DNA from 2 places in the Bacillus sp. VA15 genome. Region 2 is predicted to be linked to the other one. Evidence: a T-box and tRNA genes for the amino acid it is inferred to sense, from the RefSeq annotation. Region 2 holds a T-box; the other holds one or more tRNA genes.
What was found. A T-box is a leader RNA that pairs with one kind of tRNA and senses whether it is charged. The one in region 2 lies ahead of thrS (threonine--tRNA ligase), so its partner is inferred to be a tRNA-Thr.
Positions count from the first base shown of each region.

Region 1: it encodes a tRNA-Thr, which carries the amino acid that the T-box ahead of thrS (threonine--tRNA ligase) is inferred to sense. The anticodon was not compared.

Region 1 is NZ_JBVQPQ010000010.1:42,786-46,187, forward strand. It holds gene cdaA (diadenylate cyclase CdaA) at 1-200, opposite strand, end outside; gene rsiW (anti-sigma-W factor RsiW) at 361-987, opposite strand; gene sigW (RNA polymerase sigma factor SigW) at 1,001-1,564, opposite strand; tRNA gene AC0DBE_RS19885 (tRNA-Gln) at 1,793-1,864, opposite strand; tRNA gene AC0DBE_RS19890 (tRNA-Tyr) at 1,869-1,953, opposite strand; tRNA gene AC0DBE_RS19895 (tRNA-Thr) at 1,974-2,046, opposite strand; tRNA gene AC0DBE_RS19900 (tRNA-Val) at 2,051-2,126, opposite strand; tRNA gene AC0DBE_RS19905 (tRNA-Glu) at 2,130-2,204, opposite strand; gene AC0DBE_RS19910 (2-thiouracil desulfurase family protein) at 2,385-2,840, shown strand; gene AC0DBE_RS19915 (GNAT family N-acetyltransferase) at 2,854-3,336, shown strand.
Region 2 is NZ_JBVQPQ010000004.1:7,021-10,422, reverse strand. It holds gene AC0DBE_RS11840 (HD domain-containing protein) at 1-495, shown strand, start outside; gene AC0DBE_RS11835 (YwgA family protein) at 531-1,031, shown strand; gene AC0DBE_RS11830 (hypothetical protein) at 1,168-1,323, shown strand; T-box leader at 1,403-1,625, shown strand; T-box leader at 1,657-1,878, shown strand; gene thrS (threonine--tRNA ligase) at 1,932-3,402, shown strand, end outside.

The DNA of each region.
Region 1 (3,402 bases), on a different contig from region 2:
TCCATCAGCCATTGAAGCGTGCTGAGGCCCAAATATTGGCTGGCCATACGAACAAGCACGATCACTACAATTCCTTTTAACAGCTGAACCGCTTTCGTGCCGCGTATCACCATAATCAATTTATATATCACATACCAAACAAGGAGAATATCAACGGCATTGCCGAGGTACTGCAAAAAAGGGATATCCTCAAAAGCCATTTCCTCGTCCTCCAAGATTTCAGTCATTTCGTATTTTGTGTTGTACGTGTTACGCATATGTACTTTACATAGCGAGCCCATTATACCACATTTCGATTTGGCAAGTGAAATGTGCCAGCCCTCTCAGCCCGTAAAAAAAGAGCAAAGCGACTGACGCGCTTTACTCTTTTCCTTTCGGATTTAATGCATTGACTACACTTTTCCCCGCAGACTTCATCTTGTACCATGTCCAATCGAATAATTGATTGATTTCTTCAATCTGACCGGTGACTTGTCCAGCAGAGGCCATATACTTTTCGCCGTTTACGACAGTTACATCCCCGTCTATTTTGCCTTTAATGATCAGCTTGCCGTTTTTGACAGTCACATCGCCTTTGACCGTCTCACCTTCTGGCACGATCACAGTGTGGTTATGCACCACAAGATTCGGTTGCTTGGACACACTGAAATTTTGGTCATTATGCCAGCTGTTAAAAAATCCTCCGCCCATCAAAATGATGAATACCGCAGCAGCTGCGATAACGGGATGGGTTCTGAACCATCTTTTCACAGAAGCTCTTTTCTTCTCCTTAGGCAATTTTGCCATGACATTAGCGGTAAAATCCGCGGGGGCTTCGACATGCGATGTGCTCCGGACGAGCGCTATAGATTTTTCCATCTCATAAAAATGCTTTCTGCATTTCTCGCATGTCTCCAGATGTTCATTTAATACGTGTTCATCTTTTGGAAGGATATCTCCATCAAGATGCATATGCATAAGCTGCACAATTTGTTCAGGACAGCTCATTTCATCACCCCACTTAAAGATCCCTTAATTGTTTTCTGAGAGCCTCTCTGCCTCTGTGAATCCGCGTTTTCACAGTCCCCACAGGAATGTTCAGAATCTCGCCGATTTCAATTAATGAGAGTTCGTCAATATACTTTAATACGATAACTGTTCTGTATTTGTCAGGAAGCTTTAAAATTTTCTGCTGAATCGTGTTTGAGAGCTCCAGCGACACAACTGCATCTTCAGGCAAAACCCCATCTGCGGCGATTTGTGAATACATGGTCAAGCCTTCCGTACCAGCCACCTCTGCATCGAGGTAATAATCCGGCTTCTTTTTGCGAATGCGGTCAATAGTCAAATTGGTCGCGATTCGATAAAGCCAAGTTGAAAATTTCCGGTTAATATCAAAACTGTCGATATTAACGTACGCTCTGATGAAAGCCTCCTGTGCAATATCCTCTGCCTCATGCACATTGCCAAGCATACGGTAGCAAAGCTGATAAATTTTATCCTTGTAAATATCTACGATGTCCGCAAATGCATCTTGGTCGCCTTTTTTGACTTGTTTAATTCTCTTTTTAATCATCATTTCCATATTTATCTAACCTCTGCCTTCACCGGTCTGTATGTATACGAGCTTCGTTTCAAAAGGTTTCAATTTTTTTATAAAATAAGTTTATCAAATTTTTGGCAGGGTGTAGATGGTAATTCGTGAATAAACTACCTTAACATATTTTTAAAATTATTATACAGACTGAACAGTTAGAAGTTGGAATGATTTTAAAAAGAAAAAAAGACACCTTTTGGTCAAAGGTGTCTGTGACTGGGCTAGCTGGATTCGAACCAACGCATGACGGAGTCAAAGTCCGTTGCCTTACCGCTTGGCTATAGCCCAATAATGGTGGAGGGGGGCAGATTCGAACTGCCGAACCCTGAGGGAGCGGATTTACAGTCCGCCGCGTTTAGCCACTTCGCTACCCCTCCATATTAATGTAAGAAAAGAGTGCCGGCAAGAGGACTTGAACCCCCAACCTACTGATTACAAGTCAGTTGCTCTACCAATTGAGCTACACCGGCAAGATGGTGGAGGATGACGGGCTCGAACCGCCGACCCTCTGCTTGTAAGGCAGATGCTCTCCCAGCTGAGCTAATCCTCCAAATGGTGACCCGTACGGGATTCGAACCCGTGTTACCGCCGTGAAAGGGCGGTGTCTTAACCGCTTGACCAACGGGCCGTTTGTGTTCTCGTCGAGCTGACAAAAGTTATTATATACAGGTTACACCCCCTTTGTAAAGAGAAAAATTAAATTTTTTATTTTCAAACTTTTTAACTCCTTTTTTAACTGAAAAAGCCTCCCAACATTTATCATTTCTTTTATGATAGAGACAAGCGAATCAAGAGAGGAGAAACCAATATGATACTAGTCAGCTCTTGCCTTGGCGGCATTGAATGCAGATATAACGGCTCTCACGCCGCATCAGAGAAAATCAGAAAACTCATCTATGAAAATGAAGCAGTCATGGCTTGTCCTGAGCTTCTCGGCGGCTTTTCAACTCCTCGTGAACCTGCAGAAATCATCGGAGGCACCGGCGAGGATGTTCTCAATGGAACCGCAAAAATCGTGACAGCTTCAGGAGAAGATGTAACAGAATTATATATGGAAGGCGCCGCTAAAACATTAGCTTACGCAAAAGAAATCAATGCCTCTGCCGTCATATTAAAAGAAAACAGTCCGTCGTGCGGAAGCAGTTTTATCTATAACGGCACTTTCTCCGGCCAAAAAATCGCCGGCAGCGGAGTGACCGCCGCACTGTTAAAACGAGCGGGCTACCATGTCATTTCGGAAAACCAGTTAGACGACATATTGTAAGGAGGGCAACCACATGACTCAAGACATTTCTTTATCCTTCTATAAGCCTGAACATTTGCCGGAGCTCCAATCATTTACGCTAAAAAACGATGACAAACGCTTTACCTCTCTCCCCAAAGAGGTGCTGACTCAGGCCCTGAGCATACGGGACCGGTATCCGGTTGTCATCTTAAAAGACGATTTGCCAGTCGGTTTTTTCATTTTACATACATCAAAAGAAACGCTTGCTCCGTATTCTAACAATCCATTTGCTTTACTGCTCAGCTCCCTGTCCTTACACGCAGTGCATCACGGAAAAGGCTATGCAAAAAAAGCAATGCTTCAGCTTCCCTCTTTTGTGAGCGGTTATTTTCCATGGTGCGATGAAATTATTTTGGCCGTCAATCATCTCAACACACGCGCAAAGCACCTTTATATGAAAAGCGGGTTCCTTGATAAAGGACGGCGAAGAATCGGACCGCTTGGAGAGCAGCTGATCCTTCATTACTTCTTATAGTCTTGGGTGAAATAAAATTTCAAAAATTTTAAAACATAGTTGAAATATCATAACAGAAATGAATAT
Region 2 (3,402 bases):
TATTCTATTTTTGAAGGGAAATTGACGCTGGAGGATTATTTGAAGCTTGATGAATCTATTATTTTGTATTACTTCCAGGCCTGGGAGGATGAAGAAGACGCGATTTTATCTGATTTGTGCCGAAGATTCATTAACCGCCAGCTGTTCCAATACGTTGAATTCAATCCGAATGAAGAAATGTCGGCTTATTTTGAGCTGACTTCATTGTTCAAAGAGGCGGGAATCGATCCGAGTTACTATTTGGTCGTCGATTCTTCTTCAGATCTGCCATACGATTTTTACCGTCCTGGAGAGGAAGAGGAGCGTCTGCCGATCCATCTCTTGACGCAAAACGGCCAAATTAAAGAGCTGTCCAGACAGTCGGCTATTGTGGAATCCATCTCCGGGAAACGTCGGACGGACCACAAGCTGTACTATCCGAAGGACCTGATTTGTGACGGCTCTGAACATCCGGAAACGAAAATGAAAATCCGGCAGCTGCTGGGACTGACATAGAAATTGGAAAGAAGGAAAAAGGAGATGTCGGGAATTTGTTGAAAGAACATGCAAAACTGATGAAGGTGTTCTCGGATTCTGGAGAAATCATCGGGCGGAAGAAGCTGCAGAAAATGATTTATATCGCAAAGAAAATGCAGTTTCCTTTCTATGAGAAATATGATTTTCACTTTTATGGACCGTATTCAGAGGAACTGACGCTCCAGATTGAAGAGCTGTGCAACCTTGGATTTCTGCATGAGGTGAAGGAAAAAAAGGGCGGCTACTTTCAATACCGTTATTCGCTGACTGAGACAGGCTCTGCATTTTTAGACCATGCTGATCTGGATATGCCGGATATCAAAGGCTATATCGACAGTGTAAACAGCCGTTCATCACGGTTTTTAGAGCTGGTTTCCACGATCCTTTACTTTGACGGGCTTGAGGCTGAGGAAAAGAAAGAAAAAGTCTTTACAATCAAAAGCAAGCAAAAATATACAAATGAAGAATATGACGAAGCGCTTCAATACATAGAAGAACTGAAGCAGATTTGTTAACCATACCAAGCAAAAGAAATGACCCGTTTCTTTTGCTTTTTTTTACAAAACAGATTGCGGTTTCAGAAAATGTATTGTAAAATATATGAAATCATAAACAATCAGTAATGTATACAGGCACTGATAAGGACATGAGATGCTTTTTACGGTTTCCAGAGAGGGAAGGACAGCTGAGATCTTCCTAACGCAGGGGAAGCAGCTTACCGCCTTTGAGCCGTATCGGGGAAATCCAGTATCTGATACCGTCATGCTGCGTTACAGCACCTTAAAGCCGATACACCATGTGTGTTGATCGGGAATTTGGGTGGAACCACGGATGATAAACACATTCGTCCCTTTTAGAGGGATGGGTGTGTTTTTTTATGAACTAAATACATGCGATGAAAAGGACATGAATGATCATTACGGTTTTCAGAGAGGGAAGGAAAGGTGGGAGCTTCCCAGCTTAGGATGATCATTTACCGCCTTGGAGCAGCATTGGGGAACTGAAGTATCCAATGCCGTCTATGCTGCGTTACAGCACCGAGCCGATAAACATAGCGTTTGTCGGGAATTTGGGTGGAACCACGGGTACATCACACACTCGTCCCTTTTAGAGGGATGGGTGTGTTTTTTTATGAATTGAATACATGCGATGAAAAGGACATGAATGATCGTTACGGTTTTCAGAGAGGGAAGGAAAGGTGGGAGCTTCCCAGCTTAGGATGATCATTTACCGCCTTGGAGCAGCATTGGGGAACTGAAGTATCCAATGCCGTCTATGCTGCGTTACAGCACCAAGCCGACAACATAGCGTTTGTCGGGAATTTGGGTGGAACCACGGGTACATCACACACTCGTCCCTTACAGCGGGACGGGTGTGTTTTTTTATATCCAACAATTATGAAGGAGTGTTTAAAAATGAGTAAACAAGTGCACATTCAGCTTCCGGACGGACAGATCAAGGAATATCGGAAAGGCATCACAATCAAAGAAGCGGCTGGTTCTATCAGTTCCAGTCTGCAAAAGAAGGCGGCTGCGGGCCGGGTCAACGGCAAGCTCGTTGATCTCAGCTTTAAGCTGGAGGAGGATGCTGAGCTTTCGATTGTCACACTTGATTCCCAAGAAGGCTTGCAGGTGCTTCGCCACACATCAGCGCACGTACTGGCTCAAGCAGTGAAACGTCTGTACGGAGAAGTGTCATTGGGGATAGGTCCAGTGATTGAAGACGGCTTCTACTATGACATGAAGCTGGAGCAAAGCTTGACATCAGGAGACTTAGAGGCCATCGAAAAAGAAATGAAGAATATTATAAATGAGAACCTTGAAATCAAACGAATTGAGGTTTCTTACGAAGAGGCTGAAGAGCTGTTTGCCAAAAAAGGCGAGCCGTTTAAGCTGGAGATTTTGAAGGATATTCCGCGCGGAGAGGATATCACGCTGTATCAGCAGGGAGAATTCGTTGACCTGTGCCGCGGGCCGCATCTTCCTTCTACAGGAATGATCAAGGCGTTCAAACTGACAAGAGTATCGGGCGCTTATTGGCGCGGAGACAGCGAAAATGAAGTCCTGCAGCGGGTGTACGGGGTTGCGTTTCATAAGAAAAAAGATCTCGATGCACATCTTCATATGCTGGAAGAAGCGGCAAAACGAGACCATCGCAAGCTGGGCAAACAATTAGAGCTGTTTATGTTTTCTGCAGAAGCGCCGGGAATGCCGTTTTATTTGCCGAAAGGGCAGATTATCCGCAATGAGCTGGAATGCTTCTCGCGTGAGCTGCAAACAAAGGCTGGCTACGAGGAGGTCCGTACGCCGTTTATGATGAATCAGCGGTTATGGGAGCAGTCAGGCCACTGGGATCATTATCGCGACAATATGTATTTTTCAGAAGTGGATGATACAAGATTCGCAATGAAGCCGATGAATTGTCCCGGCCATATGCTCATCTTTAAAAACAGCCTGTATTCGTATCGGGATCTGCCGATTCGAATGGCGGAATTCGGCCAGGTGCATCGCCATGAATACAGCGGTGCTTTAAACGGAATGCTTCGCGTCCGGACGTTCTGCCAGGATGATGCCCATATCTTCGTTCGAGAGGATCAGATTGAGAGTGAGATCAAAGAAGCGATTCGGCTGATTGATGAGGTATATCGTACTTTTGGCTTCGAGTATTCGGTCGAACTCTCGACTCGCCCGGAGGATTCATTAGGCGATGACAGCCTTTGGGAAGCGTCGGAACGTGCCTTAGCATACGTCCTTGAGGAGCTTGGCCTGTCTTATGAGGTTAATGAAGGCGACGGGGCGTTTTACGGGCCGAAAATTGATTTTCACATAAAAGATGCCCTGAAACGAAGCCACCAATGCGCGACAATACAGCTTGATTTTCAAATGC